Regions from separate parts of the Vescimonas sp. genome, predicted to be linked through region 2. Evidence: riboswitches for the same ligand, from Rfam matches in the RefSeq annotation. Region 2 holds a riboswitch; the other holds the start of a gene.
What was found. Region 2 has a riboswitch for glycine ahead of gcvT (glycine cleavage system aminomethyltransferase GcvT). Riboswitches for the same ligand answer to the same signal wherever they lie in the genome.
Positions count from the first base shown of each region.

Region 1: it holds a riboswitch for glycine, as region 2 does, so the genes downstream of both, ACZM22_RS04930 (alanine/glycine:cation symporter family protein) here and gcvT (glycine cleavage system aminomethyltransferase GcvT) in region 2, are expected to answer to the same signal.

Region 1 is NZ_DBLZXX010000004.1:4,126-18,755, reverse strand. It holds gene cmk ((d)CMP kinase) at 1-627, opposite strand, end outside; gene ACZM22_RS05000 (BaiN/RdsA family NAD(P)/FAD-dependent oxidoreductase) at 638-1,867, opposite strand; gene ACZM22_RS04995 (MurR/RpiR family transcriptional regulator) at 1,860-2,726, opposite strand; gene ACZM22_RS04990 (pseudouridine synthase) at 2,719-3,438, opposite strand; gene ACZM22_RS04985 (D-alanyl-D-alanine carboxypeptidase family protein) at 3,464-4,318, opposite strand; gene ACZM22_RS04980 (spore germination protein GerW family protein) at 4,383-4,775, opposite strand; gene ACZM22_RS04975 (hypothetical protein) at 4,793-5,512, opposite strand; gene scpB (SMC-Scp complex subunit ScpB) at 5,531-6,109, opposite strand; gene ACZM22_RS04965 (segregation and condensation protein A) at 6,120-6,905, opposite strand; gene ACZM22_RS04960 (site-2 protease family protein) at 6,918-7,577, opposite strand; gene ACZM22_RS04955 (hypothetical protein) at 7,822-8,007, shown strand; gene ACZM22_RS04950 (ferredoxin thioredoxin reductase catalytic beta chain) at 8,155-8,352, shown strand; gene ACZM22_RS04945 (signal peptidase II) at 8,397-8,849, opposite strand; gene ACZM22_RS04940 (rhomboid family intramembrane serine protease) at 8,854-9,423, opposite strand; gene ACZM22_RS04935 (endonuclease/exonuclease/phosphatase family protein) at 9,514-10,581, shown strand; glycine riboswitch at 10,763-10,857, shown strand; gene ACZM22_RS04930 (alanine/glycine:cation symporter family protein) at 10,937-12,355, shown strand; tRNA gene ACZM22_RS04925 (tRNA-Ala) at 12,886-12,961, shown strand; gene ACZM22_RS04920 (hypothetical protein) at 13,124-13,816, shown strand; gene ACZM22_RS04915 (hypothetical protein) at 13,889-14,581, shown strand; gene ACZM22_RS04910 (antirestriction protein ArdA) at 14,578-14,630, shown strand, end outside.
Region 2 is NZ_DBLZXX010000001.1:331,239-345,868, reverse strand. It holds tRNA gene ACZM22_RS01600 (tRNA-Asp) at 69-145, shown strand; tRNA gene ACZM22_RS01595 (tRNA-Thr) at 151-226, shown strand; gene ACZM22_RS01590 (SLC13 family permease) at 582-1,661, shown strand; gene yedF (sulfurtransferase-like selenium metabolism protein YedF) at 1,722-2,312, shown strand; gene ACZM22_RS01580 (putative Se/S carrier protein) at 2,309-2,551, shown strand; gene ACZM22_RS01575 (aminotransferase class V-fold PLP-dependent enzyme) at 2,551-3,000, shown strand; gene ACZM22_RS01570 (5-formyltetrahydrofolate cyclo-ligase) at 3,035-3,601, opposite strand; gene lpdA (dihydrolipoyl dehydrogenase) at 3,659-5,041, opposite strand; gene lplA (lipoate--protein ligase) at 5,061-6,047, opposite strand; gene gcvPB (aminomethyl-transferring glycine dehydrogenase subunit GcvPB) at 6,044-7,447, opposite strand; gene gcvPA (aminomethyl-transferring glycine dehydrogenase subunit GcvPA) at 7,444-8,763, opposite strand; gene gcvH (glycine cleavage system protein GcvH) at 8,767-9,144, opposite strand; gene gcvT (glycine cleavage system aminomethyltransferase GcvT) at 9,247-11,892, opposite strand; glycine riboswitch at 11,968-12,052, opposite strand; glycine riboswitch at 12,056-12,136, opposite strand; gene ACZM22_RS01535 (ANTAR domain-containing response regulator) at 12,445-13,029, opposite strand; gene ACZM22_RS01530 (glutamine synthetase family protein) at 13,066-14,277, opposite strand; gene ACZM22_RS01525 (GltB/FmdC/FwdC-like GXGXG domain-containing protein) at 14,295-14,630, opposite strand, start outside.

The DNA of each region.
Region 1 (14,630 bases), on a different contig from region 2:
ATCCATATCGCTGGTGTCGATCATGATGGCATCGTCCGCCGCACGCAGCGGCGCGGCGGCGCGGTGGGTGTCGTTGTAGTCCCGCTCCTCCATCTCGCGCAGCACCTCCTCATAGGGCTTGGGGGTGCCCCGCTGCTCCAGCTCCAGTGCGCGGCGCCCGGCCCGCACCTTCACATCGGCGTAGAGGAAAATTTTTACGTCCGCATCGGGCAGCACCACCGTACCGATGTCGCGGCCATCCATAATGACGCTGTGCTCTCGCGCCAGCGAGCGCTGCATCTCCATCAGGAAATCCCGCACGCCCTGGATGGCGGAGACGGCGGAGGCATACATAGAGATCTCCGGCAGGCGGATGTCCGCCGTCACGTCCTCCCCGTTCAGCAGCATACGCTGCACGCCGTCGGCGTCGTGATCCATGCCGATGTGTACCTCCGGCAGCAGCGCCAGCACCGCCGGTGCGTCCTTGGGGTCCACGCCGCAGCGCTGCACGTACAGCCCGATGGTACGGTAGATGGCGCCGGTGTCCACATACAGGATGCCCAGACGCTCCGCCACCGCCTTGGCCAGTGTGCTCTTCCCTGCGCCGGAGGGCCCGTCAATGGCCACGGCGTATTGTTTTTTATTCATCATTCCATCCTCATCTCTCTGCGGCGAAAAGTCCCGCCAGATATCCGGTCGCCCACGCGATCTGAAGGTTGAAGCCGCCTGTGTAGGCGTCCACGTCCAGCACCTCGCCGGCAAAATACAGCCCGTCCGTCAGCTTGGAGGCCATGGTATTGGGCACCACTTCGCCCACCTTGACGCCGCCGGCGGTAACGATGGCCTCCGCCACGGGGCGGGGACCGGTAAGCGGTACCGCGAAATGCTTCAGCTCCTGCACCAGCACGCGGCGCTGTTCCCTGGTGAGGCTGTTGGCCTTTTCGCCCTCCGGCAGAGCCAGACGGCGCAGCAGCACCGGTACCATGCTGCGATGCACCAGCCCTGCCAGAATATTGCCCATATCGCGGTTGGGATTCTCCCCGATGTCCCGCAGGATACGGGTGTCCAGCTTCTGCTCATCCAGTGCCGGCTTCAGGTCGATGACCAGCCGGTACTGCTCCTTGTCCCAGCGGCGCAGGTGGGCGCTGGCGGACAGCATCAGCGGGCCTGACACGCCGAAATGGGTAAACAGCATCTCACCGAACTCCCGAAATACCGGCTTATTCCTGCCGTTGAGCACCGTAGCCTCCACATTCCGCAGGCTCAGGCCCTGCATGGCGGCGCAGTCGGGATCGCCGCTCTCCAGCGGCACCAGCGAGCCCCTGGGCGGCACAATGGTATGCCCCAGCGCCGCCGCCATGGCGTAGCCGTCGCCGGTAGAGCCGGTGGCGGGATAGGACACGCCGCCGGTGGCCAGCACCACGGCGGATGCCGGATAGTGCTGCTTCTCGCCCTGCACGCCGGTGACATGGCCGTCCTGTACCGTGATCTCCCGCGCCCTGTCCCGCACCCAGCGGACGTGCAGGCGCCGCAGCTCCCGCTCCAGAGCGCCGGAGATGTCAAAGGACCTGTCGGACACAGGGAACACACGGTTCCCCCGCTCCACCTTCAGCGGTACGCCCAGCCCCTCGAAAAACGCCATGGCGTCCTGGGGCGTGAAGCGGGTCAGGGCGCTGTACAGGAACCGGCCGTTGCCGGGAATATTGGCCATCAGCGTCTCCTGATCGCAGTCGTTGGTCACATTGCAGCGGCCCTTTCCCGTAATATTCAGTTTCTTGCCAAGCCTCTCGTTGGGCTCCAGCAGCGTCACCTGTCCGCCCTGACGGGCGGCGGTGATGGCTGCCATCATACCGGCGGCGCCGCCGCCGATGACTACGATCTCAATCATCGTCCTCTTTCCCGAAGATACCGTACTTCGACCACACCTGTTCCATGTCCGCCAGTGCGGCGGACAGCTCCTCCTTGCGCTGCTTGCCCACCGCCAGTATCAGGGCGTTCAGCAGGCTCAGCGGCGCCGTCATGGAATCCACGAAGGAGATCATATCGCTGGGCGCCAGCAGCGACAGCGTGGCCATCTGGTACATGGGTGACATGGGGCTGTCCGTGATGGCAATGACATCCGCTTTGCGGGCGCAGGCAAACTGCACCGCGTGGATGGCCATCTTGGAGTAGCGGGGGAAGCAGATGCTCAGCAGCACATCCCCCGGCCCGATGTGGACCAGCTGCTCATAGATCTCGCCGGCGGCCGCGCTCTGCACCAGCGTGACGTTCTCGAAGATAAAGTGCATATAAAAGTTGAGGTAGCCCGCCAGAAATGAGGACGAGCGCACACCCAGAATATAGATGTGCTTGGCGTGGAGCAGCTTGTCCACCACCCGCTCGAACTCGTCGCGGTCCAACTCCTCGATGATGTCGTGGATACTGTTCATGTCCCGCTGCATCACGCTGCCCAGAATGTCCCCGCCGCTCATCTGGTCGCTGGACACCTGAATGCGCTGGATGGACGTGAGCTTACCGCGAATCAGCTCCTGCAGCTCCTTCTGCATATCAGGGTAGCCGTTATAGCCCAGCTCTGCCGCGAAGCGCACCACGGTGGACTCGCTGACCTGCGCCGTCTGGCCCAGCTTACTGGCGGTCATGAAGGCCGCCTTATCGTAGTTTTCCAGAATATAATTGGCGATACGCTTCTGTCCCTTGGAGAACGTATCCATGCCGTTCCGTATGGTCTGCAAAACGCTCCTATTCACGTGTATCGCCTCCCGTTATCCTTTGTATTTCCTGCGCTGTCAAGTATCTCCACTTGCCAATTGGGAGGTCGTCCAGCCGCAGGCCGTCCTCCTCCACGCGCTGCAATTTTTCCACATGCAGGCCCAGCCCGGCGCACATGCGCCGTATCTGCCGGTTCTTGCCCTGATGGATGGTGACACGCAGGAGGGCCTGCCCCTCGCGGCGGCAGAGTTCCCGGGCCTGGGCCGGTGCAATGGGCTCGCCGTCCAGCTCCGTGATGGCCATCAGGCGCTCCGCCGCGCCCCGTATGTCACCGCGTACCGTTACCAGATAGACCTTGTCCACCTGATGACTGGGGTGCAGCAGCCGGTGGGCGAAATCGCCGTCGTTGGTGAACAGCAGCAATCCCTCGGAGTCCCGATCCAGCCGTCCCACGGGGTACACCCGTGCGCCGCAGCCGGACACCAACTCCGCCGCCGTATGCCGTCCGTATTCATCGGAGAGGGTGGTGACATAGCCCCGCGGCTTGTTAAGCATCAGGTAGACCCGCCGCGTGTCGGCGGGCAGCGGCTGGCCGTCCACGGTGATGGTATCTGTCTCCGGATCGGCGCGGTCGCCCAGCGTCGCCGGCGCACCGTTGACACAGACGCGCCCTGCGGAGATCCACTCCTCCGCCATCCGCCGCGAGCACAGGCCCGCAGCGGCCAGCAGCTTCTGGAGTCGTTCAGCCATGACACTTTCCCCTCTCTGTCTTTCTCTAACTGTGCAGTGCCGCACATGCCGCCGTCAGCGGCTCCCGCAGGCGCAGCAGCGCCGTCTGCACCCCACGGCGCGGAGCCGTCAGCCGGAAGCCGTAGTCATACAGGGCGGCGTGGTCGGCCCAGTCGTTGCCGTCCTGCAGCGTCACCGCCACCAGACGGCAGCCGTCCCGCTCCGTACAGGATACCAGTGTGCGGCCCGCCGCCTGGGTGTACCCCGTTTTCAGGCCGACGCAGCCTTCCACCTGACGCAGGAGGCGGTTGTGGTTCTCCATGGTGCGCTGGCCGATGGTGACACTGCGGCTGGAGCAGATGCGCCGGAACGTGGGGTTTTCCACCGCCGCGGCGGCCAGCACCGCCATGTCCCGCGCTGTGGAATAGTGGCCGTCCGCGTCCAGCCCATTGGGATTGGCGAAGCTGGTGTGGGCCATGCCCAGCGCCGCCGCTTTCTCGTTCATCAGCGCCACAAAGGGTGTCAGCCCTCCGGCGCACTCTGTCAGCGCCAGCGCCGCATCGTTGCCGGAGCAGAGCAGCAGTCCGTACAGCAGCTCCTCCACCCGCACCGTTTCACCGGCCCTCAGGTACATGGAGGAGCCCTCCGCCATGTGGTCCGGCGTCACGGTGATAACGTCGTCCGGCGCGGCGTGCTCCAGCACCACCAGCGCCGTCATGATCTTGGTGGTGCTGGCGATGAGCATCTGGCGGTCGCCGTTTTTCTCGTAGAGCACCTGCCCCATGTCCGCGTCCATCAGGACAGCAGCCGTGGCGGAGACCTCCAGAGCCTCCGCCACAGCCGGCGTTATGCAGAAAATGAGACATAGGACCCACAAGCCCCGAAGCATTCTGACTGACATTGGGATCACCCTTATACGATAGAATCATCCCAGTATATTCGGCGGCGGGGCCAAGTATTTTGCCTTAGAAGTCCGCTTTTTCCCGCTTCTTGTCGATGAAGCTCTCCACGCGGTCCATGACCTGAGGCACCATCTCCACTACGCGGTCCACCGTGGTGATGGCAGGGGTGCCCACCGGCAGCATGCGGGTCACGCCGTCCTTGACCACCAGGAACGCCATAGGCTCCACCCGCACGCCTGCTGCTGCGGCAGCGCCCACCTTATCCGGCTGCTTGCCGTAATCTCCTCCGCCGCAGCCGAAGCCGAAGCTCAGACGGGACACGGGGATCAGCGTCACGCCGTCCGCCGTGTTGATCGGCTCGCCCACCACCGTGTTGGAGTCCACCATCTGGCGGATCTTATCCATAGAGGCTTCCATCATCGCACTGATAGAGTTCTTCTTCTCGTTGTTTTCCATGCTGTACGCTCCTTTTTTCAGTTAGTCGTATGGGTCGCGTCCGCCGCGGCGGGCGCCTGGTCTTTCGTGTTCCGCTGGGCGGCCTCCCGCTCCCTGGCCGCCTGCTTCTCCTGGGTCTTCTGCGCCTTGCGGAAGGCGCGGAACCATTTCAGGGCGGGGCCGGCAAAGGCAATGCCGATGGACACCAGATCGCCGATACGGAAGCTCAGCCCCACTTCGCCGCTGACGCGGGTCTCGGCGGCGTTAAAATCCGTCTCCAGATGGATGCGGGGGTCCGGCATGCGCGTCAGCTTCTCCACCTCCGGCATCACCGTCCACATGGCAACGTTAGCCCAGCCGTAGGTCTCCGCCACCCGGGCGGGATCGTCGCCGCCGAAGCACACCGACAGCTGCATGGGGTCGATGCGCAGGCGCTGCCGCGTCCGGCGCAGGCCTCGCTTCAGGGATTCCCACAGGGCGGGCAGCGCGCTGCGAATATCGGCGAACGTCAGGCCCAGCGGCAGCTTCTTGTCGGAGGACTTCTTCTCGCCGCCCTCCTTTTTCGCTCCGGACGCCGTCTCCTTTTTGGGCTTTTCCTTTTTTTCTTTTTCCGGCTTGGGCACCAGCTGCAGCCGGATGGGACCTGCTGTGGCCGTGACGCACAGCTCGTCGCCGAAGCGGATGCGCACACCTACCCGCAGCAACAGCAGCAGGATGATCAGCAGCAGAAGTATGCCCAATATCCACAGTGCGACCAACAGGGTCCCCCCTTCCTCTTATTCTCCCTCCGCCGGCAGGTTCCCCTCGTCGTCCAGGCGCATCTGGCCGTCGGCCTCCAGCCCCGGCATCTGCGGCAGATCCTCCAGTGAGTTCAGGTGGAACGCCCGCAGGAACGACTGGGTCGTCCGGTACAGGCGGGGCCGCCCGGGCACCTGCAGCCTGCCGCACTCCTCGATGAGGTGCCGGTCCAGCAGCAGTCCCACGGTGTAGGAGCTGTCCACGCCGCGGATCTGGTCCACATAGGCGCGGGTGGTAGGCTGGTAGTAGGCGATGATGGTCAGTACCTCCAGTGCCGGCTGGCTCAGCTTGGCAGGCTTTCGGATCTCGAATGCCTTGCGGATCTGATCGCCATACTCCGGCGCGGAGCACAGCTGGTAGCTGTCCTCCATTTTCAAAAGGCGGATACCCCGCCGTTCATAGCTGTAATAGTCCTGAAGCCGCTGGAGCACCAGCTCCACCGTGGGGCGGTCCATGTCCAGCGCCACGCAGATGCGGTCCACGGCCACCGGCTCGCCGGAGGCGAACAGGATGCCCTCCACCGCAGCTTCGATCTCTTTCATTTCCCGTGTATCCATGCTTCTCCCCTTACGTCAGTTCTTCCGGCACGTCCCCGTCGCAGGTGACGGTGCAGTCGCTGGCAGAGCCCGCCAGCCGGATCAGGTTGCTCCGGCACAGCTCCAGCACCGCCATAAACGTGGCCACCAGCTCGCTGCGGCTGCGGCTGCCGCGGAACAGCAGCAGGAATCGGGTGATGCCCCCCTGCCGCAGGCGGCGGATGATCTCCCGCGCCTTGGTCTCCACCGGGTACGGCTCCCGCTTCACGATCTCGTCGAAGGCCTTCAGCGGTGGAGCCTCCTCCACCTGACCGCGGCGGTCCGTCACCTCCTGCATAGCCAGGATCAGATCCGCCGGCTCCTGCTGGTACTCGTAGATCTTGCCCCGTTCCATAGGCTCCGGCGGGCGGGTCAGCACGCTACGGCCGAACTCTCCCATGGGGCCCAGCCGCTCGGTGATGTAGCGCACCTTGGCGTAGGCGTCGCCCCGCTTCCGCTCCTCCAGAGACTGGATGAGGGCGTCCATCTCGCTCTGCGCCTCCTCATCCTCCAGACTCAGCAGCATGCGGGTCTTGATATACATCAGGTGGGCAGCCATGGTGATGAACTCACTGGCCACCTCCAGATCCATCTGCTTGCGCTGCTCCAGATACGCCAGATACTGGTCAAGGATCAGCGCGATGGGGATGTCCTGTATTTCAATTTTGTTTTTGCTCAGCAGGAACAGGATCAGATCCAGCGGCCCCTCGAAATCCTCCAGCGGCTCGCTGCCCTTGGTCTGCACCACCCTTTCCAGCTTAAAGATCAGATCGTCCAACGGTTTTGCTCCTCAGAAGCCGACGATGCGGCAGAATAGATCGAACACCCAGCGGATGGCCGCGTCCAGCGCATTGCTGCCGATGCCTACGGAGATGATGATTACCAGCAGCACCATACCGAACTGCTCGTAGCGCATCAGCCAGTTATAGGCGCGGTCCGGCAGCAGCACCGCCACGACCTTGGAGCCGTCCAGCGGCGGTACCGGCACCAGATTGAACAGGCCCAGACCCACCGACAGGGACGCGGTATTCACCAGAAACGTGAACAGCGTCTCCGGCAGCGTACCCGTGGCCAGAGCGCGGAGATAGACCAGCCGCGCCGCCAGCAGAAGCAGCAGCGCCAGCACGAAGTTGGAGACCGGGCCGGCCAGCGCCGTGATCGCCATGCCCTGCTTGGGCTTTTTGAAGTAGTTGGGATTCACCGGCACGGGCTTAGCCCAGCCGAAGCCCGCCACGATCATCATCACAAAGCCGATCCAGTCGATGTGCCGCAGCGGGTTCAGGCTCAGCCGATGAGCCCGCTTGGCGGTGGGGTCTCCCAGCGCGTAGGCAGCCAGTCCGTGGCACGTCTCGTGGATGGTCAGGCACAGGAACACGGCGGTCAGCCGCAGCAGGATACTCTCCAGCGAGCCGAAGTCCAGCGCATTCCAAAGATTTGTCAGATATTGCAAAGGAAGCTCCTCCCTTTCAGAAACGCCGCTTTTCGATAGTTCTCTGTATTATAGCAAATATTCCTCCCGTTGACAAGGAGAAATCCCCCGTCTATTGTCACCGAATTGACCGGTATGTAACCGTTTTGTATCCAACTTCCCACCAATTTGTCTTTTCCCTGTAAGGATGCGTACCAAAAGGTCTGGTATAGTATAGGTACAAAGTAAAACGCAACACGGATCTGACAGAAAGGAGAACACGAATATGGTGAAGATGAATACGATCGCAGGTCTGGTGGTTCTGTGCATGGTGTCCGCTGTGGCAGCGTTTTTTCTGCCCAACGCCGTAGGTACGGTGCTCTCCTTTGTGAGCATTGGCGCGGCGGCAGCCATCGGCGTACTGGCCATCGTGGCTTTCGTGCGGCTGCTCACCCAGCGCCGTGCGTTCTGATACAGGCCCTTCCACCTGTCATCCGACCCCCGCTCTATTCCCGCAGGTCAGGGAACGCGCAGGCGTTCCCTGACCCTTTTACATGGTTGCAAAACGCCGCGCCGCCGGTTATACTGACAGCAAACTCAATGCAAAGGAGAACTGCGTATGAAGGTACGTCTCAACGAGGATCAGGAGATCGTCCGCACCATCCGGGAGGGCCTGCGCCGCACCGGCGGCTACTGTCCCTGCCGCCTGGCCCGCACCGAGGAGAACCGCTGCATGTGCAGGGAGTTCAAGGACCAGATCGCCGACCCCGACTACGAAGGCTACTGCCACTGCCGCCTGTATTATAAGGAGAAGTGACGGATACGCGTACAAAAAGGCTGAGCTTCGCTCAGCCTTTTGTCTTATTTGCCCTTTATCAGCTCCCGCAGGAGCCCGATGGCCGTCAGCACCGTGCCGCCCAGCAGCATGAAGTCCGCCAGATTCCACACAAGGCTCCGCAGCTTCTTCCCCGCCCCGGGGAATCGGACGTAGTCCGTGACGCTGCCCCGCCGCAGCCGGTCGTACTGGTTGCTCAGGCCGCCGGTAAGAGTCAGCAGGATGCCCAGCCGCGCCGGCGCCGTCCGCCGCTCCACATCGGGCAGCAGCAGCGCCGCCGCCAATAGCCAGATCCCCAGCGGTACCCACCGCAGGAGCCTGGGATAGCGGCTGCCCTTGCCCAGAAAGAAGCCCGGGTTCTCCAGATGCGTCAGCTGCAGGAGCTTTCCGCGATACCGCAGCTTTTCGCTGCGTGCCAGCGCCTTCAGCACGCGGTCGCACACCAGCAGCGCCGCCGTGACACCGATGAGTATCCACATGGCACTACCTCCTGCCCCGCCGGATGGTAAAGCCGAACACCAGACCGCACAGTCCGCCCACGATGTGGGTGATCTGGGAGATGCTGTCCTGTTTGAACAGTCCATCCATGATCTCGCCGCCCAGATAGAAGATGACCACCAAAATCAGCGTGACGGGGATCTCGCCACGGCGCATGGCGGTGAAGGAGGACAACACGATCATCATGAACACCACGCCGCTGGCCCCCAGCAGCACGGTGTTGGGGAAGAACACAAAGTGCACCAGCCCCGTGATGAGGGCGGTCAGTGCGATGGTCCAGACCATGGTGCCGCTGCCGTACTTCTCCTCCAGCCCCGGCCCTACCAGCAAAATCAGCAGCATGTTGCTCATATAGTGCTCGTAGTCCGCGTGGCCCAGCACGTGGCCGAAGAACCGCACGTAGGTCAGCGGGTCGGACAGCGATGCGCGGTACACGGAGAAATATTGGTAGGTCGTCGCGCCGTTGGTCCAGTTGCCCAGCAGCAGGGCCAGCAGGCTCAGCAGGGCAAACGTCAGGATCACCGGTGCATTGAAGCGTATCACGATCTTCTTCAACTGGATTCCCTCTTTTCAAATGCGATAAAAGCAAGTATACTATAAGCTGGGAAAAATGTAAACAATGCAAAATGAAGGAGGCCCCTGAACGTGAAAAAATGGTTGAAGGCCGCGCTGTGCGTCCTGCTGGCGATCCTGCTCATCGTGGGCGGCTACGTGGCCTACGTATTCATCGACTATCACCGCATCGGCGACATGGCGCTGACACCCTCCGACGGCGGCGCCGCATCCGTCCGGACGGACACGCCCTACACCGTGTTGTCCTACAACATCGGCTTCGGCGCCTACGAGGACGACTACGGCTTCTTTATGGACGGCGGCACTGAGTCCCGTGCGTGGAGCGAAGAGCGGCTGACGAAGAATCTGTCGGAGATCTCCGCGTTTCTGACGGAGCAGTCGCCGGACTTCCTGCTGGCGCAGGAGGTGGACATCGGCTCCACCCGCAGCTATCAGGTGGACGAGCGGCCCTATCTGGCGGAGGCGCTGGAGGACATGAGCGGCGTGTTCTGCCAGAACTACGACTCGCCGTACCTGATGTACCCCCTGCTGCGGCCTCACGGCGCGTCCCGCTCCGGCCTGCTGACCCTTTCCTCCGCCGCCATCACCTCGGCCGGGCGTGTGGAGCTGCCGGTGGAGGGCGGCTTCATGAAGCTGCTGGACCTGGACCGGTGCTATTCCGTCAGCCGCATCCCCGTGGAAGGCGGTAAAGAGCTTGTCCTTTACAACCTGCATCTCTCCGCATATACCAGCGATGGCACCATCGCCACGGAGCAGCTGAAGCTGCTGCTGGCGGACATGCAGTCGGAGTACGATGCAGGCAACTGGTGCGTGGCCGGCGGCGACTTCAATAAGGATCTGCTGGGCGACTCCGCCGCCTGGTTCGGCGAGGCGGATCAGGAGTACTCCTGGGCACAGCCCATCCCTGCCGGCACCTTCGAGGGACTGGACATCTCTCTGGTAACGCCGCTGGACAAGGATGACCCCGTCCCCAGCTGCCGCAACGCCGACGGCCCCTACCACCAGGGGCAGTACGTCCTGACGGTGGACGGCTTCCTGGTGACGGCCAACGTCACCGCCGAGAGTGCCGTGGTCATCGACACCGGCTTCGCCTGGTCCGACCACAACCCCGTCGCCATGACCTTCACGCTGCGGCCCTGACGGCCGCACCGTGCGATACCCACACGGGCCCGCCCTGCTGCGGGTCCGTGTTTTTTCGGCGAATTTGTATTTTTTCGCAAAAATCTGAAAAAGGGGGTTGCCAAGCTGTCCGTTCTGTGGTAACATACGTCCATCAATTTGATACACCCGATGAGTCGTCCGGAATGTTCAGACCGGACGCGGAGGGTACTCTGGAGAATCCCATTCAATTGGGTGCCGAAGGTGCAAGGCGTTTACCGCGCCGAATCTCTCAGGCAAAAGGACGGAGCTGACAAGTAGTTTTGCTTGCCCCCTGACTTCTCCAGAGTCGCTGCCCTGCAGCGGCTCTTAATTTTTTGGTAAGGAGAATGAACCCATGATCGAATCCACCCTGTTCCCTATCGTTTCCAAGATCAACGAGTACCTCAGCAATTACATCCTCATCTTCCTGCTGGTGGGCGTCGGCCTGTGGTACTCCATCCGCACCCGCTTCGTGCAGGTACGCTGCTTCGGCGAGGGCATGAAGAAGTTCTTCGGTGAGATGAACCTCCGCGGCGGCGCACAGAAAAGCGGTATGACCTCCTTCCAGGCGCTGGCCACCGCCATCGCCGCCCAGGTGGGCACCGGCAACATCGTGGGTGCCTCCGGCGCCATCCTCACCGGCGGCCCCGGCGCCATCTTCTGGATGTGGATCATCGCCTTCTTCGGCATGGCCACCATCTACGGCGAGGCCACGCTGGCCCAGAAAACCCGCATCGTGGAGCCGGACGGCAACATCAAGGGCGGCCCCGTGTATTACATCACCACTGCGTTCAAGGGCGGCTTCGGTAAGTTCCTGGCGGGCTTCTTCGCCGTGTCCATCATTCTGGCTCTTGGCTTCATGGGCTGCATGGTCCAGTCCAACTCCATTGGCTCCACCATGGAGACCGCCTTTGGCGTTCCCTCCTGGATCATGGGCATTGTGCTGGTCATCATCTGCGCCGTCATCTTCCTGGGCGGTGTGCAGCGTCTGGCCGCAGTGACGGAGAAGATCGTCCCCATCATGGCCGGCATCTTCCTGCTGGGCGGTCTGGTGATCCTGGCGGCCCGCATCCAGTACGTCCCCTCCACCTTCGGTATGATCTTCAGGTACGCCTTCCAGCCTCAGGCCATCATCGGCGGCGGCTTCGGCTACGCTCTCAAGACTGCCATCAGTCAGGGTGCCAAGCGCGGCCTGTTCTCCAATGAGGCCGGTATGGGCTCCACGCCCCACGCCCACGCTCAGGCCAACGTAGCTCACGCCCACGATCAGGGTGTCGTGGCCATGATCGGCGTATTCATCGACACCTTCGTGGTGCTGACCCTCAACGCACTGGTCATCATCTGCACCCTGTACACCAAGGATGGCCCTCTGGCCGGCGGCTACACCGGCGACATCACCGCCACCCTGGGCAAGACCAACCTGGCCCAGACCGCCTTTGGCTCCGTATTTGGTGCCAGCCTGGGCGCCAAGTTTGTGGCCATCTGCCTGCTGTTCTTCGCCTTCTCCACCATCCTCAGCTGGAACCTGTTCGGCAAGATCAACGCCAACTATCTGTTCGGCCGCAAGAACAGCAAGCTGTGCAGCGTCATCTATACCATCATCGCGCTGGTGTTCATCTTCCTGGGCACCGTCTCCAGCAGCGACTTCGTCTGGGAGCTTACCGACATGTTCAATAACCTGATCGTCCTGCCCAACGTCATTGCGCTGTTTGCCCTGACGGGCATGGTCATCGCCAGCCTGAACGAGGTGCAGAAGGACAAGCTGAAGGTGTAAGCCCCAGCTTTCAGGTACGTACCGGCCTTCACCGACACAAAGGGGGACCGTTTCCACGGTCCCCCTTTCCCTTTCCGGCGGCTGTCGGGCAGAGCTCGGAGGACGTTTGGACGGCGTCGGAAAATTTCTCGGGTAATTTTGAATTTAGGGGTTGACATTTTTCGCTTTTATGCTATACTAAGCAAGTCGACAGCGATGCGGCAACAAAATATGGGGGTATAGCTCAGCTGGGAGCCCGGTTGAAGCGGTAAACAACCCCCGCACTTAAAACTCAATATTTACACTCTCTTCCATATGGGGGTATAGCTCAGCTGGGAGCGCAAGCAACCGGGTGTGCTCCCCCGCAACGGAGAGTAAAGTCAAAAAATTGAATAGCTCAGAAATCCAGCAAAATCAAGGGTTTCTGGCAACATGGGGGTATAGCTCAGCTGGGAGAGCAAGTCACCAGTAAAGCAACCCGCAATCGCAACGCGGCATCTAAAAAGTTAATATCCCGGAAGTCCAGTAAAATCAAGGGCTTCCGGTTCCATGGGGGTATAGCTCAGCTGGGAGAGCGCTTGAATGGCATTCAAGAGGTCAGCGGTTCGATCCCGCTTATCTCCACCAACAACAGACCGTAAGGCCAACGCCTTACGGTCTTGTTCTATCTACGGTTCAGATACACCTCCCCGCTTCCCGCAACAATTAAATCAAGTACACAATTGGCGTCCATTTTCAATACGAAGATGGGCGCTTTTTTATTTTATCAACGACGGAGGGAAAATAGCTATGAACGACCACAGTAAAGATTCGCAGACTCGCTACCTCAGAGAAGCAGCAATTGTCCTTGCTAAGGAGGGTTTCCAGTCGGACGAAATTCACGCTGACAGGCTGTGTATCCAGCTTGACGGTTCGCCGTTGTGTGAGGTAACTGAGACCGGCGGCGTTGCCTACCGCAATGAGGATATTGACGAGCCAGAACGGATCGCCGCCAAGGACAAGGTATATGAGATCGTCAAGACCACAGCGGAATATATGCGGCAGCTCGAGACGGCGCCCTCTTTGAAAGCCGACGGCCTGGAGGATGGCTACAAGGTGCTGGCCGATTTCAACGGCACTGTGCTGGCCGGAGTCCAGAGCAAACACGGAGTCCACTTTGTCACATGGGATTGGGCCTATGGGCACACAGGCGTATGTCATGGTCACTATTTCATGGAGAACTATGCAGGAGCCAAACAGGACTTTGCCATCCGCTCCGGACTGATTCAAAAGGAACAGCTTTTCACCCCAGAGCAGATGACCGAGATTTATCGCTGCTGTGCAGACTCTGTAGACGGAGATTTCTTTGAACTCACGGGAGAGCAGGAAAAAATGATCCGCAGTGTTCAGCAGCAGATTGAGGAGTGTGTGCCGGATTTGGATGAGCGGATTCGGCAGCAGGAAGAAACCTTGGAACAAGCTGCGCAGGAACAGACAATGTAATATAAAACGGTAATGGCCGGAGTCTTAGCAATAAGATTCCGGCCATTTTTTGTTTCAGAGAGGAGTTCACTTATGACGCGCTATTTTATGCGAGACACGCCGCTGCAGGCGATGGAGCAGCTGATGATGTCTCAGCCCGGTCAAAAGCCCAGAGGCGGTGGAATATACCGCAGCCCATTCCATTACACGCCCAAAGATGTGGCGTGCGAATACTGCCAGAACTATGTCCGCAAGCATCCGTGCCGCTTGTGTGAATGCACCTGCCTGGAGGAACGGATCGAAGCAGGCGTACTGGAACTGAATGAGTTCGTGCGGGACTGCTTCGCACCCTCTATGGGGCCGCAGCTCCGAAAACGGATGCATCAGCAATTCAGAGAAAGAAAACCTCAATTCTTCCTGTCAGACGCCCACCGACGAAGATGGACACACTGGCGAGAGCGCTGCTGGCGCTTGTCCGACCGGAACAAAGCCGCCCTCTTCCTGCTCACGGCATACGAGAGCCTTTGGCGCAGGATGGTTTGGAAGTGCGGGAACGACGGCTTTGACTTTCAAAGCGTCCGTCTCGGAGGAATCGAGCCGGAGCTCTACAGCGTCTACCAGGCGGCGAAGGCCATTGCGGTCGGCTGCTGCAATATCACTCTTGCAGATCTTGCGTCTCCGGAATTGGTCACAGATGAGGCGTTCCACCTGATCACCGGCGCACTGCTGATGGCCAAGTACGGAGACGTGGTTTTGAATTTGGAAAAAGGAGTGAATGAAACATGATGATACAAGCGGTGCTCGGCAATCCGCATCACCCGGAATACGGCGTGGC
Region 2 (14,630 bases):
AGGTGTTGACATCCGCAAGCCTTCTTGCTATAATAATCACGCTTGAGTTCCAAGACGAAAGCGCACATGGCCAAGTAGTTCAGTTGGTTAGAACGCCAGCCTGTCACGCTGGAGGTCGAGGGTTCGAGCCCCTTCTTGGTCGCCACATTTGCTGCTGTAGCTCAGTAGGTAGAGCGCATCCTTGGTAAGGATGAGGTCGGCGGTTCGAATCCGCCCAGCAGCTCCAAAGAGCATCGAAAACTTCGGTTTTCGGTGCTTTTTTGTTGCATAAATGTTGAAAGAAGTGTGGGGCAAAATGTGGGGCAACCGCCTAACCTACACCGTGACCCACACGCGGGAAACATAGCCAAAACCTGCAGAGCCACCCGGCGGGAGCGTCGCCCTCCGCCCAGTGGCTCTATTTCTTCGTTTTGATACCTTTTTATTGTTTCCAGCAGCGCAAAATATGCGCCAATTTGCGTTGCCGCTTGGTATCTGCCGGGTTAATAGAACTTCATTGTAAATCATCCCGAAATGTGTTATCTTCTTCACGGAAATATACACGCGAAATTTTGCATTTTTCACGCGAAAGGGATTTTTTTATGCGCAAGATTCAATGCTGGTGCCGTACTAATGCTATGCTGGCCATTTCACTGCTGGCTGCGGCTGCAACGGCGTTCTTTGTTCCTCCCGACAGGGACTACTTAGGCTATTACGACCTCAAAACGCTTTCCTGTCTGTTTAGTGTTTTGGCGGTGGTAGGTGCTCTGCGAGACCTGCAGATCTTTTCTGCTCTTTCGCAGCGGATGGTGCGCACCTTTTCCACGGTTCGGGGCGTATGTACAGCACTGGTGGTCATCACCATGTTCGGGTCTATGCTTCTGACCAATGATACCGCCTTGCTGACATTTCTGCCGCTTGGCTGGTTTGTTCTTTCCTCTACCGGTCAGGAAAAGCACGCCGCACTCCTGTTCATTCTGCAAAACTGCGCCGCCAATCTCTGCGGAATGATCACGCCCTTCGGAAATCCGCAGAATCTTTATCTTTTCAGCTATTACGATCTTTCCGCAAGGATGTTCTTTTCGGCAATGCTGCCGCCCTTCATTCTGTCTACCGTTCTCATTCTCTTGTGTTGCCTGGCATTTCCCAAAGACCGTCTTTCCGTGCCGGAAGTGCAGGTCACAGTAGACTCCCGCCAGGCTGCCGTCTATGGCGGACTGTTCTGTTTAGCCGTTGCCGTGGTGCTGCGGCTGGTACCCTATGTTCTTGGCCTGACTGTCATTGTTCTGGCACTCTGGTTTCTGGATCGGCACGCATTGAAGACCGTAGACTGGGGACTGCTGGCTACCTTCGCCGCTTTCTTCACCTTTTCCGGCAATCTTGCCCGGATGGAATCGGTCCGGGCGCTGTTCGCCCGCCTTTTGTCCCACGGAACAATGCTGATCTCCGCGCTCACCTGCCAGATCATCACAATGTCCCTGCCGCCATTCTGCTCAGTCGCTTCACGCAGGATGCCCGCGCTCTTCTGGTTGGCGTCAATGTGGGCGGTGCAGGGACGCTGGTGGCTTCTCTTGCGAGCCTCATTACGTTTCGGGAATATACGCGCCGTGTTCCCAATGGCGGAAAGAGTTTTCTTCTCCTGTTTTCCGGGATCAGCTTTGCATTTCTGGCGATTCTTTTGACTGTCATGTCCATTCCGATGTAATAAGCCATTTCCAACAGAATGCGCTTTGGGAAAAGCTATGGGTGACGCCTGCCCCATTCCCGTTGTCAAGACGCTGCGCGCCCTGAAGGAGCTGAACGGCGCAGGTACGGTACAGACGCTGGTGGACAACAGGGCGGCTGTGGAGAATCTGACCCGGCTGGCTGAGAGCAAGGGCTGTGCCGTAGAAACGGAGCAGCTGGGCGAAAAGGAGTACCGCGTGACCATCACCGCAGGGGAGGACGCGGAGCTGCCGGACAGTGCCGATGGCATCTGCACTGTTCCCGCCGCGGCAGACAACACCGTGGTGGCCATATCTGCCGACCACATGGGCGAGGGCGACGAGGTGCTGGGCAAGATTTTGCTGAAGGGCTTCCTGTTCGCCCTGACCCAGCAGGAGACGCTACCCAGAACCATCCTGTTCTACAACGGCGGCGCGTTCGTTACCTGCGAGGGCTCCTCCTCACTGGAGGATCTGCGGAAGCTGGAATCGCTGGGCGTGGAGATCCTGACCTGCGGCACCTGCCTGAATCACTACGGCCTGACGGAGCAGCTGCGGGTAGGCGGCGTGACCAATATGTACGTCATCGTGGAAAAGCAGATGCAGGCCACGAAGGTCATCCGGCCTTGACGCGGCAGAAAAAGCCTGCGCTGGTCATCACCTTCCATGCCACATCGCAGGCGATGGCGGCGGAGGAGCTGTTCCGGCGTGCCGGTCTGCCGGGGCGGATGATCCCTGTTCCCTCTCAGATCGCGGCGGGCTGCGGTCTGGCGTGGAAGGCGCTGCCGCAGGAGCGGGACGCGCTCTGCACCGCATTGGACACAGCAGCCGTCGGTCATAACGGCTGCTTCCTATTGGAGATGTACTGATGGAAAAGCTCATCTATCTGGACAACGCGGCCACCACGCTCCGCAAGCCGCCCGGAGTGGCGGAAGCGGTGGCGCAGGCCATTCTGACGGCGGGCAACGCCGCCCGGGGCGCCCACGGCGCGTCCATGCAGGCGTCCCGCACGGTGTACGAGACGCGGCAAAAGCTGGCGCGGCTGCTGGGCTGCCCGCGCCCGGATCATGTGGTATTTACTTCCAACTCCACCACGGCGCTGAACATCTGCGATTGGGACTCCGCCGAGGTGTCGGACGTGCTTTATGCCGACTACGGTATTGCCACCCGCCCCGGCGCACACTGTGCGCCCCGTCTGCACGAAGCCCTCGGCACGGTGCGGCAGGGCGCGGTGCGGTTCAGCTTCTCCGTGTTCAACTCGGAGGACGAGGCGGACATGGCCATTCAGGCGGTAAAGGAACTGGCACAGAGCAAATAGGGAAAAGGCATCCCCGGCCGGGGATGCCTTTTCCCTACTCCTGCCGCCCCCGCTCCGTCACAACAGCGGGGACGCGGATGTCGTGTGTTTCCTGCGGAATATCCGGACACAAAAGCCTTTCCCGGCACAGCAGCAGCGCGTCGCCGGTATACCGGGCCAGAAATCGGTCGTAGTAACCGCCGCCGCGCCCAAGTCGGCGGCCATCCGCAGCCGCGCCTGCGCAGGGGATGATGGCCAGATCGACGCATTCCGGCGGTACTGCCGGTGCATTGTCCGGCGGCTCCGAAATGCCGTAAGCGCCGGGGCGAAGCACGGCCAAGTCAGGCACCTCACGACATTCCATGACGCCGGGAGAGGTACACAGCGGCACGCACAGCCGTTTACCGTCCGCCAATATCTGCTCCAGTAACGGCCGCGTGTCGATCTCATCGGCCCGTCCCACAAAGGCAAATACCGTGCGGGCGAGGCGGTATTCCTGCGTATTCAGTACATGGCGGAGAATAGCGCCGTCGGACAAGCGTTTTTCCTCCGGCATCATAGCCCGCTCCGCCGCTGCCAGCTCCCGCCGCAGCGCCTCCTTTTGCTGCTGTATCGTATCCATGAATGCCTCCTGCACAGCAGGCAGAGAAGCGCGGTGCATTCCTCTGCCTGCTTTGCTTTACGCTAATTTGGACGCCAAATTCTCCACAGCCTCGCCCAGCGCCTCCTCGAAGGAGGGGTGAGGACGCATGACAATCAGTAGCTGCTCCACCGTCAGGCGGTTCACCATGGCGGTACTCAGCTGGGAGATCATGTCGCTGGCGTGCTGGCACATGAGCTGTGCGCCGATAAGCTCGTGCGTGTCCGTGCGCGCCACCAGCTTCATGAAGCAGCGTCCCGGGTCTTCTATGATGGTGCGGGCGTTGCTGAACAGGGTACACTTGCCGGACACGGCGGGAATGCCCTGCTCCCTGGCCTCGGCCTCGGCGAGCCCCACTGCAGCGATTTCCGGGGCACTGTAAATGCAGCTGGGGATCACGTTCAGATCGATGCTGCCCCTACCGCCGCACATCCGCTCCACGCAGTCCACGCCCTGCGCCGCAGCCACATGGGCCAGCTGCACAGCGGCGGATGCGTCGCCGATGGCGTACACGCCGGGGATGCTGGTCTGATAGCTTTCGTCCACCAGCAGCCGTTTCCCGTTCAGCGCCGGGGTCAGCCCCGCGGCAAACAGGCCGTCGAAATACGCCCGGCGGCCAATGGCGCACAGCACCTTCTCACCGGTGACGGTCAGCTCCTTGCCCTTCTGCTCCAAATGGACGCAAAGTCCGCCCGCCGTCTGCTCCACAGACTGCACCATGGCGGAGGTCAGCACCTCCACGCCCTGCTTTTTCAGGATCTGCGCCAGATTCTGTCCCAGCTCACGATCCAGCTGGGGCAGCAGATTGGCCATGCCCTCCACCAGCGTTACCTGACAGCCAAGATGACTGTAAAACGTGGCGAATTCCACACCGATAACGCCGCCGCCGATGATGACGATGGACTGATACGGCGTGTCTGTGCCCTCCAGCAGCTCGTCGGAGGTCATAACGCCCGGCAGCTCCAGTCCGGGAATGGGCGGGCGGACGTTCACCGAGCCGGTGGCGGCCAGGATGCGTTCCGCGGTATACCGTGTCACGGCGCCGTCCGCGCCGGTGACATCCACCTGACCGGGAGCGGCGATCTGCGCCGTACCCTCGATGACGTCCACCTTTGTGCCCTTCAGCAGCGCGTGGATGCCGGAGCGCAGCTTCTCGCTGACGCTGCGCTTGAAATCGAACATCTCGCCGATGTCGTAGGAAAGGCTGCCGTGAACGCCCACACCCGCGCCGTTCACGGCGTCGTAGTAGACCTGAGAGGCGTGAAGCAGCGTCTTGGTAGGGATGCAGCCCCGGTTCAGGCAGGTGCCGCCCACCTCCCGGCACTCCACGATGGCGGTATGCAGTCCCAGCTTGGCGGCGCGCAGCGCGGCGGTGTACCCGCCGGGGCCCGCGCCGATGACGATCAGCTGATAGTCAGACATAGGAGTTCCTCCTGTGTTTTCAGATGTTTTGTGCGCAGATAAGGCGGCACAGGTCGTCTCTGATCTCCTCCGGCACCGCCGCGCCCTCTAAGGAGCGGCACAGAGCCCCGGCGGAGAACACACAGCCGTTGAGAGCGCCCTCCAGCACGGCGGACAGTCCCGCATCCATGGCGTCGGTATACACCGCCGCATCGCGGCAGGTGCCGCGCTCCACCCGCAGGTGCAGGCTCACCTCGCCCCAGGGGAACTTGTCCCCGCAGGCAAAGTCCAGCGGCGCACTGCGGCCGTAGACCCAATCCCGGCTGCTGAACTGCGCATACAGCGCGTCCAGCGCATGATGGTCGAAGTCCTGTTCTTGCAGGGGCGCAGCCGTCAGGCCGCAGACCTGCTCAAATGCCCGGTTCATGGCCTCCGCCACCTTTTCAATGGTCAGACCGGGGCACAGCTCCCGCAGGTTCACCACGCGGGAACGCACAGAATCCACGCCCTTGCTGGTGATCTTGGCGGTGGAGGGGCTGAGATACCGCCCCATCTTCGTCATGTCGGCATCCACCAGCAGTGTGCCGTTGTGGAATGCCCTGCCGTTGTGGGCGTAAAAGGAGTTGCCGGAGAACTTCCGCCCCTCGGCCAGCAGATCGTTGCGCCCGGACAGCTCCGCTCTGAGTCCCAGCAGGCGGCAGGCCGTGAGAATGACCTGCTGCTGCCGGTGAAGATCGTAGTTTTCCTCTGTGACGCTGAAGGTGAAGTTCAGGTTGCCCAAATCGTGGAACACCGCGCCGCCGCCGGAGAGCCGCCGCGCCAGCACACCGCCCTCCTGCTCCAGAAGGCCGGTGCGGCACTCCTTCCAGGCGTTCTGGTTGCGGCCAATGACCACCGTGTTCTGATTCTGCCACAGGTAGAGAACGCAGGCGTCCTCCGGCACAGTCTCCGTGAGATACCGCTCCAGCGCCAGATTGCGATAAGGGTCTGTGCCGCTGCCGGAGCAGGTGAAAAGTCTCCGTATCATGCGTTTCTCCAGCGCAGCACGGGCCTGCGCGCCGCCTGTACCTCGTCGGGCCGTCCGATGGGCATATTGTGGGGCGCGGTGTGCATGGACTCCGCATCCTCAAAGGCTTTGTGATACAGCTTGCGCAGCACCTCCGCCGCGTGATCCAGTGTCTCGGGGCCCTCCGTTTCCGTGGGTTCCAGCATCAGCGCCTCGTGGACGATCAGCGGGAAGTACATGGTGGGCGGATGGATGCCCTCGTCGATAAGGGATTTGGCCACATCCAGTGCGGATACGCCCGTTTCCTTCTTCAGGCCGCTGAGATCCAGCACGAACTCGTGCATACACAGCCGGTCATAGGCCGGGGTATACGTCCCCTTCAGCTTTGCCAGCAGATAGTTGGCGTTCAGCACGGCGTTCTCCGCCGCCTCGGGGATGCCCTCCCTGCCCAATGCCAGCAGGTAGGCCAGCGCCCGCACCACCACCAGGAAGTTGCCCTGGAAGCTGCGTACCTGGATATGTCCCGGCTCCTCCGCCAGCGCGCTGTGGGGCAGGTATTCCTTCAGAAATGCCTTGCAGCCCACCGCGCCCGCGCCGGGGCCGCCGCCGCCGTGAGGGGTGGCGAACGTCTTGTGCAGGTTCATGTGGATGCAGTCAAAGCCCATGTCGCCGGGACGCACCACGCCCATGACGGCGTTGAGGTTGGCGCCGTCATAATAGCACAGGCCGCCGGCCTCGTGGACAAGGCGCGTGATCTCCAGAATGTTCCTGTCGAAGATGCCAACGGTGTTGGGATTGGTGAGCATCAGCCCTGCGGTGTCCTCGCCCAGCGCGGCACGGAGGGCGTCCAGATCCACGCAGCCGTCCTCGCCGGAGGCGATGTTCACCACATCATAGCCGCACATGGCGGCGGTGGCAGGGTTGGTGCCGTGGGCGCTGTCGGGTACGATGATCTTCGTGCGCTTTTTGTCGCCCCGCGCATCGTGGTACTGCTTGATGAGCAGCACGCCGGTGAACTCACCGTGTGCGCCGGCGGCGGGCTGGAAGGTCATGGCGTTCATGCCCGTGATCTCACAGAGGTACTGCGCCGCGGTGTCCAGCACCTGTTGCATGCCCCGTCGATCCTCCGCCGGGGACAGGGGGTGTACGCCCGTGAAGCCGGGCAGCGCCGCCATCTCCTCATCGATACGGGGATTGTACTTCATGGTACAGGAGCCCAGAGGATAGAAGCCGCAGTTCACGCCGTGTACCTGCTTGCAAAGCTCCGTATAGTGGCGGGAGATGTCTGTTTCGCTCATCTCCGGCAGGGTGGGCTTCGTCTCCCGCCGCAGGGATGCGGGCAGGGAAACGCTCTCCACATCGCAGGCGGGCAGAATGGTGCAGCGGCGTCCGGAGACGCTTTTTTCAAAGATCAGCTTCATTTTGCCAGCACCTCCTTTACGATGGAAACGGCCTTGTCCAGTTGGGCGCGGGAGACCTTCTCCGTGGCGCACCACAGTACGCCGTCCTCACCGATGGGCAGACCGCCCAGAATATCGCCCTCCGCCAGCGCGGCCAGTACGTTTTCCCGCTCCGGCAGACGGGTGACGAACTCGTGGAAGAACGGCCCGTCATACACCAGCTCCACGCCGTCGACGGCGCACAGTGCCCCGGCCAGATAGTGGGCCTTGGCCATGGACTGCTCCGCCGCCTGCGCCATGCCGTCCGGTCCCATGGCGGCCATATACAGTCCCGCCGTCAGGGCGCACAGCGCCTCGTTGGAGCAGATGTTGCTGCTGGCCTTCTCCCGGCGGATGTGCTGCTCCCGGGCCTGCAGGCTCAGCACATAGGCGCGGCGTCCCTGAGCGTCTGCCGTCTCGCCTACGATACGGCCGGGCAGCTTGCGCATCAGCTTATCCGTAGTGGCCATGTAGCCCAGATACGGGCCGCCGCAGCCCATAGGCAGGCCCAGGGGCTGTCCCTCGCCTACGGCGATGTCCGCCCCACAGTCCCGAGGCGTTTTCATAACAGCCAGCGCGATGGGGTTGCAGCCCATGATGTACAGCGCGCCGGCTTCGTGGGTCAGCGCACCCAGCGCTTCCGCGTCCTCCAGCTGGCCGAAGAAGTTGGGCTGCTGCACATAAAAGCTGGCCACATCCGCTGTCAGCATCTCACGCAGGGCGTCCATATCGGTCTTGCCGTCTCTGGTGGGTACGATCCGCAGCTCATCGCCCGTACCGTAGCAGTAGGTATAGACGGTGTTGATGGTGTCGGGGTGCGCCGCACCGGAGATCAGCGTCACCCTGCGCTTGCGGTCGCGGCACATGGCGGCGGCTTCTGCCGCAGCGGTGGCGCCGTCGTATACGGAGGCATTGGACACGTCCATCCCCGTCAGCTCGCAGATCATGGTCTGGTACTCGAAAATAGATTGCAGAAGGCCCTGACTCATCTCCGCCTGATAGGGGGTATACGCCGTCAGGAACTCCTCCTTGGCGGGAATATATTTCACGATGGAGGGGATGTAGTGGTCATAGGCTCCCGCGCCCCGGAGGACCGTGCCGTATACGCGGTTCTCCGCCGCCATAGCGGTCATGGCGCGGCTGACCTCCAGCTCACTCATCCCGGCAGGGATATGCAGCGGCTCGGTGAGGAGCATCTGCTCCGGCACGTCCCGGAACAGGTCGCGGGTGCTGCTCACACCCACGGCACGGAGCATTTCCTCCCGCTGCGTCCCGGTAGAGGGAACGTAGCTGCCCATCGCTCAGCCCTCCTCGGTGCAGAAGGCTTCGTAGGCGGCGGCGTCCAGCAGCTCCTCACTGCCCTCCACGTTCTCCACCTTGATGAGCCATGCGCCGTAGGGATCGCTGTTCAGCTTCTCCGGCGCGTCCAGCAGCTCCTCGTTGACGGCGCACACCGTGCCGGTGACGGGGGACACCAGATCGGACACGGCCTTCACGGACTCCACGTCGCCAAAGGCATCGCCGGCGGTGACACCGTCGCCCTCAGCGGGCAGGTTCACGAACACCACGTCGCCCAGCGCGTTCTGCGCGAAATCGGAGATACCCACGACGGTGACGCCGTTCTCCACCTTCACCCACTCATGGGATTTGGAATACTGCAGTTCAACAGGATACAACATGATACTTTACCTCCATCAAAATATAAGTCGGGTCGTATTTTTTCCTGCCCCGCCCCGTCAGGGGCGGGGTATATTTCCGTTATGGCTCGCGAGGCAGACGCCTTACACCAGCTTGGCGGCCAGCTGCTCCAGCGCCTCGTCGATCTCGGCATCATCGAAGCAGTAACGCATCTCCAGATGCTCGCTCCGCAGCTTCTTTACGTCCTCCTTCACATCCTTGCCCCGAAGGATGCAGTCCGCCATCAGCCCGGCCAGCCTGTCAAAGTCCGCCGCCTCAAAGCCGAAGCGGGTCATCTCGCTGACGCCCATACGCAGCGCGCCGGAGGCGGTGAAGCCCTCCTCGTCGGGGGTGGCCTGATAGTTCACCACGATGTTGTTCCGCTCCAGCCGCTCGGCGATGTCCGGGCCCTCGCCGTAGCCCACGGACACGATGACCTGGTGGGTCTCGGTGTAGCCGATGGCCGGGTCGCCGGCCACGTCCAGGCCGTGGGCCTTCAGGCTGCGGGCGAAGGACTTGGCATTGTCGATGACCGCCTTCTGATACACGTCACGGAACTGGTTCATCTCGTAGGCGGCCATCAGCATGCCCAGTTGGGTACCCAGATGGTGATTGGACACGCTGCCGGGGAACGTGCGGCTCTCGATGGTCTTCCACAGGCCGTACTTCAGGTCATCCTCCTGATAGTTCACGCCGATGACGCCGCGCTGGGGGCCGAAGAACGTCTTATGGGTGGAGCCGGTGACGATCTCTGCTCCCTCGGCAAAGGGATTCTGGAAATGGTCGCCAATGAGTCCCAGCACATGCGCCATGTCGTACATGATGGTGGTGTGGATGTTCTGCTCATCCACGAACTTCCGGATCTCGGACACCGGCTCCCTGTGCAGCACCATGCTCTTGCCGAATACGATCAGCTCCGGACGGTAGCGGTCGAGGAGCCTCTTCGTCTCCTCCACATCCATCTTGTAGGGGTTGTCGGCGCAGACGGGGAAGTTCACCACGGCAGGCTTCTCCGTCACCGGGTCGATGGCGATATAGTCGTGGAGCGCACCCATGGGCTGGGCGGACAGATGGCCGCCCTTAATGATATGATTGTTCATCACGTAGCCCAGACGTTTGGCCTCGGATTTGCGGTCAACGCGGTTCTTCCAGTCCATCAGTGCGGAGAATACCGCCATATTGGACATCTGACCGCTGAGGGTACGCGTTTCCACCTCGGTGCAGCCGAAGTAGGCACGCATTTCCTCCACCAGCAGCCGCTCCACCTCGTCGATGAATTTCGTACCCTGGTAATAGAATACCTCCTTGTCGTAGAAGGCCAGCACCTTCTTGTGCTCGGCGTACCGGCAGGCAGGGTCGCTGCCGCTGAGCAGCCGCACGGCGCGGCTGGGGGTGTTCTCGGAGGGGATGAGGTTCACGCACTGCTCCTGCCGCCACTGGTGGTTCTCCAGTGCTTTTTTCAGCAGCTCCAGCGCCTTGGGTGCGCGATCGCCGCTGCCCACGCCGTGTGCGTCCTCCTCCGCGCCGTACAGCAGCGGGCGGGCAAAGGGAGGTGCGCCCACGCTCATGTGGCGGGCAGGGATGACGGCCTTCAGCCGCTTGCCCCGGACATCCACCTCCACGGTGTCGTCCTCCAGAATGTCGTTGTCGATATAGCACAGGCCGATGGCGCGCTTGCCGCTGGCCTCCAGAATGACGGTGGACAGGCCCTCACCCTCGGTCTTGAAGTAGGGCACCATGGTGCCGCTGGTGACCCATCCCACCAGCTTGCCGCCCTGATAGATCTCCATGCCCGCCCGCATAACGCCGCGATCCAGCAGCGCGATGGGAGCGATCTTCCTGGGCAGGCCGGACATATCGGAGAAGTCACGATCCATGTACTTTACAAAGCAGCTGTGCTGCTTTTCCAACGCGGCACGTCCGATGTAATCGCCCTTCTGCTCGGAGAAGCTGACGGCGAACTTGGCCAACGGCACGGCAAAGACGGGGATCTCGCTGCCGTCGGGAGCAGTGCCCATCTCATGACCGTACAGAGGCAGAGAAGCCTCCATGCGCAGCGTGTCCCGGGCGCCCAGACCGGCGGGACGTGCGCCCAGCTCCACCAGACGGTTCCACAGCCACTCCGCGTCCTCGCTGTGGACATAGACCTCGTAGCCCAGAGGTTCGCCGGTGTAGCCGGTCTTGGCGACGTGGGCGTAATGGCCCTCCAGCGATACTGAGCCCAGCGCGTTCTTCATAGGCTCTGTCAGCTGTGCGCCGCCGTTGAGCGCCGTCAGCATTTCCTTGCTCTTAGGCCCCTGCACGGCGATGGCCGCCCAGCCCTTCGATATGTCGGTGATGGTGCAGTCAAAGCCCTCCAAAGCCTTTCGCAGATGCACCAAGTCTTTTTCTGTATTGGCGGCGTTCACCACCAGCAGATAGTTGTCCTCCTCGAACATGTACAGGTACGCATCGTCCACAGCCCCGCCGTTCTCATTGGGGATGATGCAGTACTGCGCCAGATTCACGTCCAGCGCCGCCACGTTGCTGGTCAGCACGTGCTGCAGGAATTTCCTGCGATCCGGCCCTTCGATCAGCAGACGGCCCATGTGGGACACATCAAACAGGCTGCATACCTGCCGGGTGTAGAGGTGCTCGGCAATAATGCCGCTGGGGTACTGGATGGGCATTTCCCATCCGCCGAAGTCCACCATTTCCGCGCCGGCGGCCACATGGACGTCGTATAGCTGGGTACGCTTCAGTTCGCTCATGCGATTTTCCTCCTTAAAGATCGTTTCTTTTTGGCAGCAAAAAAGGACACAAAGCCGCTCTTTACGGCTTTGTGCCCCCGTTGAGTTACCTGAGAGATTCCCTCCGCTATGGGAGGTTGCACCTTCGGTGGTCGGGCGTTTCCGTCCGGCCTTTTCGGAGTATCGTCCGGAATCGGTCCTTTTGCCTGAGAGCTTCTGCGTTCCCCTTCGGCGCCGCCTAAGCGATCTCTCCCGATCCCATCGTCCGATCGATATGAAATTTCGGCAGAGGAAACTGTTTCCCCTGCCGTAATTGTATCATTCGAAAAACAAATTTGTCAAGACTGAATTCCCGCGGCGTGTCAGCGAAGATTTCCATGCTTGGAGCAGCCAGGCCAAGAGCGGAAAAAGGCATGTGACGGGGGAGCCATCACGCCGGAGGACCTCCGGCGTTGGCTGAGGGCGTGATAAAGAGCAGGGAGCCGGTCAGATGACCGGCTCCCTGCTTTCTTCAGGCTGCTGTCTGCCGCAGAGGCTGAAGCGGCATTTTTATCGCCGCGCGGGAGCTTCGTGCTATTTATACGTCCTGATCACGGATTCCGCCACCTCCCGCTTGGATATGCGCTGATCCATGGACTGCTTTTCGATATAGCGGTGCGCCTCCGGCTCTGTCATGCCAAGGCACTCGATCAGCAGCCATTTGGCGCGGTTGACCAGCCGGATCTCCTCGATCCTTTCCTCTACCGTGGCCTGCTTTGCCTCCATCTGGCGCATCCGCTCGCGGGTGGCGCAAAGGACCCGCAGGTTCTGCGCCACCATCTGCATACCGGTAGGCTTGGCCAGTGTGAGCACGCCATAGCTGACAACTCTGGCGTAGATGTCGTCGAACTGATCGTTCCGCACCAGCAGGAGGACTCCCGCACCGCTTCCGGTGCAAATGTCCACCGCCAGATGCAGCCCGAAGTCATCCGGCAGCGGCGCGTTGATCAGCACAATATCAAATGACGTCTCCGCGATCTTGCGGCGCGCTTCTCCCACGCTGTGTACCGTCGTCACCGGCCAGTAATCCGTCACGGGGAGCAGCGGCATGATCTTTGCGGTAAAGCTGTCCGAGGCTGTGACGAGCAGCACACTGTACGTCCGTTCCTGAAAGACCATGTTCTCCCCTCCTTTCATCTGCTTCCGGCAGATCGCTTATGGACGGCAATAGGCAGAGATCACGGCCTCCGGGAGATGCCGGCGGATAAATGCGCTTGCCTCTGCCAGCGCGGCAGCCTCCGGCAGAGAGGCGGGCAGCTTTTCCAGCCCGTCCAGCACCTCGGCCGGCGCGGTGTAAACGTTGAAATCAGAGGCGGGGCAGAGCTGCAGGTCGTGCTCAAGCCCATACATCCCGGCATAAATCAGGAGCGTGTAGGCAATATACGGGTTTGTCATCGGGTCGGCAGAGCGCAGCTCGGCGCGGCGGTATTCGCCCACCGCCGCCGGGATGCGGATCAGCTGGGAGCGGTTTTCCGCCGACCATGTCACGTAGAGTGGGGCTTTGTCGCTGCCAAGGCGGCAGTAGGACTCCTCGCAGGGGTTCAGAAACAGCGTCATCTCCCGGATGTTCTCCAGGATCCCCGCAATGACGCTGGGCAGCGGCTGGGCGTTCCCGTCGCATTTGACCGAGACGTTGATGTGCATCCCGTTCCCGTCACAGTCCGCCAGCGGCTTGGGGGAAAAGCTGGCGCAGAGCCCGTTCTGCGCCGCCACGGTGCGAACCATCGCGTGGAAGGTGACGGCGTTGTCGGCAGCCGCGAGGGGGTCCGAATACCGGAAGTCGATCTCGTTTTGTCCCGGGCCGCTCTCGTGGTGGGAGCTCTCCGGGCAAATGCCCATCCGCTCCAGCATCAGGCAGATCTCCCGGCGGATCGTTTCCCCCCTGTCATCCGGCGCGATGTCCATGTAGCCCGCCCGGTCATAGGGGATCCTGGTGGGCTCGCCGTATTCGTCCAGACGGAACAGATAGAACTCCATCTCCGCGCCAAATGCAAAGCGGAAGCCCTTGGCCTCGGCGGTCGCCGCCGCCCGCTTCAGGATGCTCCGCGTATCCCGTTCAAAGGGCCTGCCGTCCGGATAGGAGATGTCGCAGAACATCCGCACCACCTTGCCCTGCTCCGGCCGCCACGGAAGCTGGATCAGCGTGGAGGGGTCCGGGTGGAGCAGCAGATCGGAGCGGATCTCGCCGCCGAAGCCCTCCACCGCCGAGGCGTCGAAGGCGATCCCGTAGGTGAAGGCCCGCTTGAGCTCGGCGGGCATGATCGCCACGTTGTGCTGCTTTCCATAGACGTTGCAGAAGGCCAGACGGATAAACTTGACGTCCTCCTCCTGCACGAACTGCATTACTTCTTCCGGCGTGTACTTCATGTTCTCACCTGCTTTCCTCAATTCAAAACATACATCTGACGATAGGGATTTTTCGTGTCCGGTGTGATCACCGTAAAGGGCGCCGCCATGACGGCGTCCCGATCCCCTCCGAAAAACGCGCAGTAGTTCTCCACATATTTCCCGATCTCGGCGAGGTCGTCCTCTCCGGCAGGGCGCGCATCGACCTGCTCGGGCAGGCGCAAGCCCCTGCCGTCTGAGCGCAGATAGAGCTTTCCGCCGTACATGCCGGTGCAGGGGAAATTGCTCACAATGGGGCGGCGCGTTTGGGACAGTCCCAGAACAAGGATGATCCCGCCCGCCTGATATTCTCCTAAAAAGCTTCCCGCCTTACC